Regions from separate parts of the Alteromonas sp. G5_S2_22_S1 genome, predicted to be linked through region 1. Evidence: predicted binding sites of a transcription regulator. Region 1 holds the regulator's gene; each other region holds the start of a gene.
What was found. The regulator sigma-54, encoded in region 1, starts transcription at its own class of promoters, with help from an activator protein. The targets are predictions, from matches to a motif close to GTTGGCACGNNNNTNGNNT.
Positions count from the first base shown of each region.

Region 1 (2,276 bases):
GTTTTTTACTATTACACTGAACCGCACACTCGGTGCGGTCCAGACTTACGATGGCTTGTATATCCATACTTATTTAACTACTAATGTTTTTTCAGTTTTTCCTTATGCTTGATTACCTGCCGGTCGAGTTTATCAACCATGCTGTCAATCGCCGCATACATGTCGGTATTTTCTGAGGATGCGAATACTTCAGCGCCACTTAAATGAACGGTCGCTTCGGCTTTTTGATTTAATTTTTCAACGTTCAGGATGACATGCACATTAGAAATGTGATCAAAGTGACGTTCAAGTTTGCTGAACTTCGTATCGACATAATTACGCAAAGAGTCGGTGATTTCGACATGATGACCAGTAAGGTTGATTTGCATATTTCGTCTTCCTTATATTATTAAGCCTGTTTAAATTAGGCTCTTGCGTTGGTTCGACGGCGGGATCGACAATGATTCCCGGTATTTTGCTATTGTTCGCCGGGCAACTTTAATGCCTTGTTCGGCCAACAATGAAGCAATCTTGCTATCGCTTAGTGGCTTGCTCGGCTTTTCAGCCGCCACTAGCTTTTTGATCAATGCACGAATCGCGGTAGATGAGCACTCACCACCAGACTCTGTTGCTACGTGGCTAGAGAAGAAGTATTTCAATTCAAATATACCACGTGGTGTATGCATATACTTTTGCGTTGTGACGCGTGAAATCGTTGATTCGTGCATATCTACCATTTCTGCTACATCGTTAAGCACCATAGGTTTCATCATTTCCGGGCCATGTTCAAAAAAGCCCATTTGCTGTTGCACAATACAGTTTGCCACCTTCATTAAGGTTTCGTTGCGAGATTCAAGGCTCTTAATGAACCACTTAGCCTCTTGCATGTGTGAGCGGATGAATTGTGAGTCGCTACTATTTTTGGCACGACGACTCATTGCAGCGTATTGTTGATTTACGCTCAACTTAGGCAGGCTGTCGGGGTTAAGCTCAACCACCCAACGGCCATTCTTTTTGGCGACCGAGACATCAGGAATAACGTACTCAGGCTCTTTAGTAACTAAAGCACTACCTGGGCGAGGATTCAAGGTTTGTAATAAACGCATTGCCTCGCGCAGCTGATCTTCCTTCAAGCGGCTCTTACGCATTAACGTGCGATAATCTTTACTGCTTAATAGGTCTGAATATTCTTCTATAAGCTGTTTGGCTTCGTTAAGCCATGGTGTGTCTTCTGAGAACTGGCGCAGTTGCACCATTAGACATTCCTGCGGCGAGCGGGAGCCCGAACCAATGGGGTCGAACATCTGAATACGCTTAAGTACGCATTCTATTTCGTCCATTTCTATAGGCTCTTCCATATCCTCAGAGTTTACCGCGTCAAGAATGTCTTCAAGGGTCACGGTTAAATAGCCAGACTCGTCAATAGAGTCGATAATTGCCGTAGCAATGGCGCGGTCAGTATCTGAGAAATGGGTCAATCGCATCTGCCACGACAAATGTTCCTGAATATCCTCGGTGGTTTCGCCTTGAAATATTTGTTCATCGTCATTTGAAGGACCTGGCGCTGGGGCCGATGACGCTGAATAGTATTCATCCCATGTGCTGTCGATAGGCAATTCATCGGGAAGGTCGTTTTTTTCTAACGCGTCACCCGCTTCCAATGTATCGCTAGACGCTGTCGCAGACGCTTCTGTCACGCTATCGTCGCTATCGATATTATTTTTTTCTACTTGCGGCTCGTCGTTACCTTCTTCAACTTCCAATAAAGGGTTTGAATCGAGGGCTTCTTGAATCTCCTGCTGAAGATCAAGCGTAGATAGCTGCAGCAGTTTTATCGCCTGCTGAAGCTGGGGTGTCATGGTAAGTTGTTGGCTAAATTTTAGCTGTAAAGATGGTTTCATCTACGTCTTATTTAAATGCTCTAAATTGAATACACCAGAGCGAAATTGAAAAATGACAATTCAGTTACACTAACTATAGCCTGAATTGTTCGCCTAGGTATACATCCCTTACTTTTTGATTACTTAAAACCTGTTCCGCTGTTCCTTGCGCGATAAGCTCGCCATGACTCACAATGTACGCTTTCTCACAAACATCCAATGTTTCTCGCACGTTATGGTCGGTGATAAGGATTCCAATACCCCTATCTCGAAGATGCTGTATTATCTTCTTTATATCATTAACTGATATTGGATCAACACCAGCAAACGGTTCGTCTAATAAAATAAATTGCGGATTAGCTGCTAGTGCGCGTGCTATTTCAACACGCCGTCGTTCACCACCGGACAAACTCATCC
Region 1 is NZ_JBQKUJ010000002.1:238,503-240,778, forward strand. Features, by position in the region: gene ptsN (PTS IIA-like nitrogen regulatory protein PtsN) at 1-67, opposite strand, end outside; gene hpf (ribosome hibernation promoting factor) at 81-368, opposite strand; gene ACTRWF_RS03255 (RNA polymerase factor sigma-54) at 399-1,880, opposite strand; gene lptB (LPS export ABC transporter ATP-binding protein) at 1,954-2,276, opposite strand, start outside.

Region 2 (2,276 bases), on a different contig from region 1:
ATTATATTAATTTGCAAAGTCTTGCTTTTATCAATACGCAAGTCGTTTTACTGATTGCCTTAAAAAGCGGCACTAAAAGCGCAAAGGTTTAAACGGGGTTAATACACTAAGACAGGGGCGGACTTGCGAAAAAAGCCAACTATGGGCGTTACCCATCATTGGCTTTATAGATGTTAATGGTTTTGATACGAAGGGCTATTACATCTTCATTTCTGCATGACCATCGATATCTAACAGGTTCAGCTCTTCAAGCCCGGCAATTGACGCTTGCATTTTTCCTTCAGCATAATCAGCCTGTTTCAACACTTTACACAAAGCATCGCCTTTTTCTTCTAATGCGGCGGCTTGACTCTCAAGACGATATTCTAGGTCTTCACCCCAACGTTCCATTTTTTCTTCGAATTCAGACATATCGCCGCCTTCCCATAGCATCTGAGTACCTACGGCTATTAAAATTCTGCCTATCGACTCGCTAATCAATGACTCTATCTGGGTTTCAAATTCTTGTTCCCAGCTTTCGTCAAACCAACCTGGCTCATCGAACTTGGTTGAATCGACACGGATATTACCCGCTTCATCATAAAATGAGGTGTTGAGCTTAGCGTCGAGCGAGTCAAAGAGTTCACGAAAGTCGTCGCCCATTTGGTCGCCGCCAAGGAGCTCTGTGAATACTTCAGTTACCGCGACATTAGCAATCTCTAAACCTTCACTGGCAATGTTCAGTGTCATTGGAATGGCCATATCTATATTGTCGTAGTATTCACCCACCCACTTTTTTTGCTCGCGATTAAGCGACACAGCTTCGCCGTTAACGGTCATATTGTGTTGAGCGTCTATGCTCATCACCGAGCCATTATCCATGGTTACGGTTAAGTCGCCTTGATAGTATTGAATGTGACCATCAAGCTCCATATCACAGCTGTTGGTCTGAAAGTTCTTATCGTGTGCAAGTGCCTGTCCACTGATTAAAGCGCTGGTGATGGCAACTGAAAGTAATAGTTTGTTAGACATTGTTCATTCCTTATTTCACTAATAACACGGTAGTGCGCGTGCAAAATGTAGTTCGGTATAGCCAGGGCTTGCTAAAAGCGGCGGCGATAGCCTGTTTGCAAAGAATAGAGCAATGCTCTTGCCATAATTTAAAGATTATATTTTTCAGTGGGTTATGTTTTTTTGAAAGGGCGGGAAATATAGGCGGCTTCATTTTTTGGCGAATATAATAATAAATTAGCCATTTTGACTAAGATCAATTTATGCCTTTTACGGCATATTTAAACCCATCCAAGCATGTTCAAATCTTAATTATTGGTGCATAATACCGCCAATAATTTTAAGGGGTTATCACAATGGCTGATTGGATTAATGCAATTATGTTTGGTGTTGCGCTAATTGCCTTTACGCTAGGGCTAAGCAGCATCGTTATGGGCTTTATGACTGCTAAAGCAGGTGCTGAAGGTATGCAGGAAAAAATCGAGTACGGTTTTTTTGGCGTTACAGGTTTGGTGCTTTGCATGCTGATGGCCTATGCCTTAGCTTAAGCAAAAAGCGTTATGAAAAAACCGGCTTCAAAGCCGGTTTTTTTACGTCTGTAAAACAGTTATTGATGGTTACGCTTTCGGCGTGCTGTGAGGCTCTGCAGGCGTGTTTACACTACGCTCTGTCCTTTCATCGGCACTTCCATCAGAACTTTCACTTGTACTTTGCTTGGCACTATTATCAGCACCTTGCCTGGCGTTCACCTTTGCCTCTTGCTGATAGGCACTGTGCTCGCGGTGGGCTAAAAGCGAGAGGTGACCGTCTCGCTGGTAGGCGCGTAGGTCGAACAGGTCAAGCATGGCCATGACGTGGTCGAAAATATCCGACTGTACTTTCTCGTATTTGACCCATTCTTTTTCTGCGCTAAAGCAATAAATTTCTAAGGGCAAACCTAGCTCATTAGGGGGAAGCTGCCTAACCATAAGCGTAAGCTCTTGGTTGATATTCGCATGCTTGCGCAAATAGGCTTCTAAGTAGGCTCTAAACGTACCGATATTGGTTAGCTTGCGGTTATTGAGTAAATCCGACTCATCAATGGAGTAATCCCTGTGATAAGCACGCAGTTCGTTTTTCTTTTTATCGATATATTCGTTGATATAACGAATTTTTGAAAAGCGGTCTAACATATCTTTGTCGCAGAGTTTGATAGAGTGCACATCAATATAAATGGCGCGCTTAATTCTGCGGCCGCCGGACTCCTGCATGCCTCGCCAGTTCTTCACCGCTTCAGTAGTAAGGCT
Region 2 is NZ_JBQKUJ010000012.1:31,833-34,108, reverse strand. Features, by position in the region: gene ACTRWF_RS13350 (DUF2884 family protein) at 199-1,011, opposite strand; gene ACTRWF_RS13345 (hypothetical protein) at 1,347-1,538, shown strand; gene ACTRWF_RS13340 (mechanosensitive ion channel domain-containing protein) at 1,608-2,276, opposite strand, start outside.
Region 2: a site for sigma-54 is predicted at 1,119-1,137, ahead of ACTRWF_RS13350 (DUF2884 family protein). Genes of this name have one in related genera too.

Region 3 (2,276 bases), on a different contig from region 1:
AGATCGCGACAGCTAATTTCGCTTTTCGTCTTTCGGGAGTTTATTGACTCTAGCGTCAATAAAACGCTTGTGATCGTCCATTTTGGTGCATTCTAAGGTGCCACCGGTAATTCCGCTTAAAATCGCCAGTGTTTTGTTAGTGTTACTACTACAATTCACGCGTTTAGTCGGGCGTTTATTTTCGGCGGCTTGTATTTGCTGTGTGCTTGGTCCGCCGAGTTTCGGGCTGTTTTTGCGCTCTTGAAATGCGCTTGCTGCCTGTTCAGCATCTTCAGCGACTTTGTCCCTGTGATACTTTTCAAAATAAAGGGCCGAACCGTCTTTTACCGATAGATTTAGCGAGCCAGCGCGCCGATTTGCATCCTGTGAAAGCCTAGGTATGGGCGTTGCCGGTGTGTTAGTGGGCTTAATGTCGACGGGGGCTTTTTGCGGTTTTGCCTTTGTATTCTCTTTCTGTTGAGGGGCGGGGCGCTCTGTAATTTTAGCTTTAGTATCAACTGCTTCTGTACGCTTTGAAATGACAGGTTTTAACCTGGTTTCTGGCGTGTTTCGGGAAGCCTCTACCGGTTTGCTTTGTTGGGGGAGAGACTGGGGTTTCGGGGCGGGCGGGTAATACAGTTTGGCGTTTATCTCGGCCGTTTGCTTAGACATAGTGGCGCGTTTTTTTTGAGTATCAATGCTCAGCTGAGAAAGTATGACGACCAAGATAACCCCAATCACGTGTACTAAACCTGAAATCAATAACGGGCGCCATGCCGTTTTCTTAGCAACGGTATGATGTTGTATATAGCGCTCAGGCGCTGAAAATGCGGGAGTGATAGTGGTCATAATATTATTAACAGACCACAGGCTTAATCGAATAGTTCCATCCTAAATTCATCGTACTTTTTAGTCGGCTCACCTCAATATTGCCTCGTATCGCTTCAAAACTGGGCATTTTTTTCAACATGCACCATTGTTGTGCATTATTTTTGTGCAAGCGTATGTGTGAATTGCCTATCTAGCTGATTTTAAATGGTAAATATTTGTGGCATGGCTCTTGGTTTATCTTCGGGTAGTTAGATATTCGACCATTAACACAGAATAACCAAAACAAACTGGGAGCAACTCATGAAACTAGTCACAGCGATCATCAAGCCGTTCAAGCTAGATGATGTTCGTGAAGCCATTTCAGAAATCGGTATCGACGGCTTGACCGTGACCGAAGTGAAAGGCTTTGGACGTCAAAAAGGACACACTGAGCTTTACCGCGGAGCGGAATATCAGGTGGATTTTCTACCTAAAGTCAAACTGGAAATTGCTGTTCAGGATGATCAAGTAGAGCGCCTGGTAGAAGCCATCGTTGGCGCTGCCAAAACAGGCAAAATTGGAGACGGCAAGGTGTTTGTTTATGACCTTGAACACGCCGTTCGTATTCGAACTGGTGAGTCGGATAGCGACGCGCTGTAAGCCACAACGATATATTTGCGGAGAAAACCATAATGGAAATCACTTTTGAACTTGGGTATGCGCTAGATACCTTTTATTTTCTAATCTGCGGTGCACTGGTAATGTGGATGGCTGCAGGTTTTGCGATGCTTGAAGCGGGTCTTGTTCGAGCTAAAAACACCACAGAAATTCTAACTAAAAACGTGGCACTATTTGCTATCGCTTGCACCATGTACATGATTTGCGGTTACGGCATTATGTACGGTGGTGGCGATTGGGGTCCTTTCCTAAGTGGCATTATGGGTGACGGTGCAACCGGTGTTGCCGAAGACCCAGCGACTTATGCGCCTTCTGCTGACTTCTTCTTCCAAGTGGTTTTTGTTGCTACAGCAATGTCTATCGTATCTGGTGCGGTTGCTGAGCGTATGAAGCTTTGGGCTTTCCTTGCATTTGCTGTAGTTATGACGGGCTTTATCTATCCAATGGAAGGTGCTTGGACATGGGGCGGCGAAGCGGTATTTGGTATGTATACCCTTGGCGACCTTGGTTTCTCTGACTTTGCAGGCTCAGGTATTGTTCACATGGCTGGTGCTGCAGCAGCGCTTGCTGGTGTACTCGTTCTTGGTGCACGTAAAGGTAAATACACAGCAGACGGTAAAGTAAATGCGATTCCTGGTGCAAACTTACCGCTAGCAACGCTAGGTACATTCATTCTGTGGATGGGTTGGTTCGGTTTTAACGGTGGTTCAGTACTGGCTACTGCAACGGTTGAAAGTGCAAACGCGGTTGCTATCGTATTTATGAATACGAATGCTGCCGCTGCAGGTGGTGCAATTGCTGCACTTATC
Region 3 is NZ_JBQKUJ010000019.1:38,880-41,155, forward strand. Features, by position in the region: gene ACTRWF_RS16835 (hypothetical protein) at 13-828, opposite strand; gene glnK (P-II family nitrogen regulator) at 1,111-1,449, shown strand; gene ACTRWF_RS16845 (ammonium transporter) at 1,482-2,276, shown strand, end outside.
Region 3: a site for sigma-54 is predicted at 1,027-1,045, ahead of glnK (P-II family nitrogen regulator). Genes of this name have one in related genera too.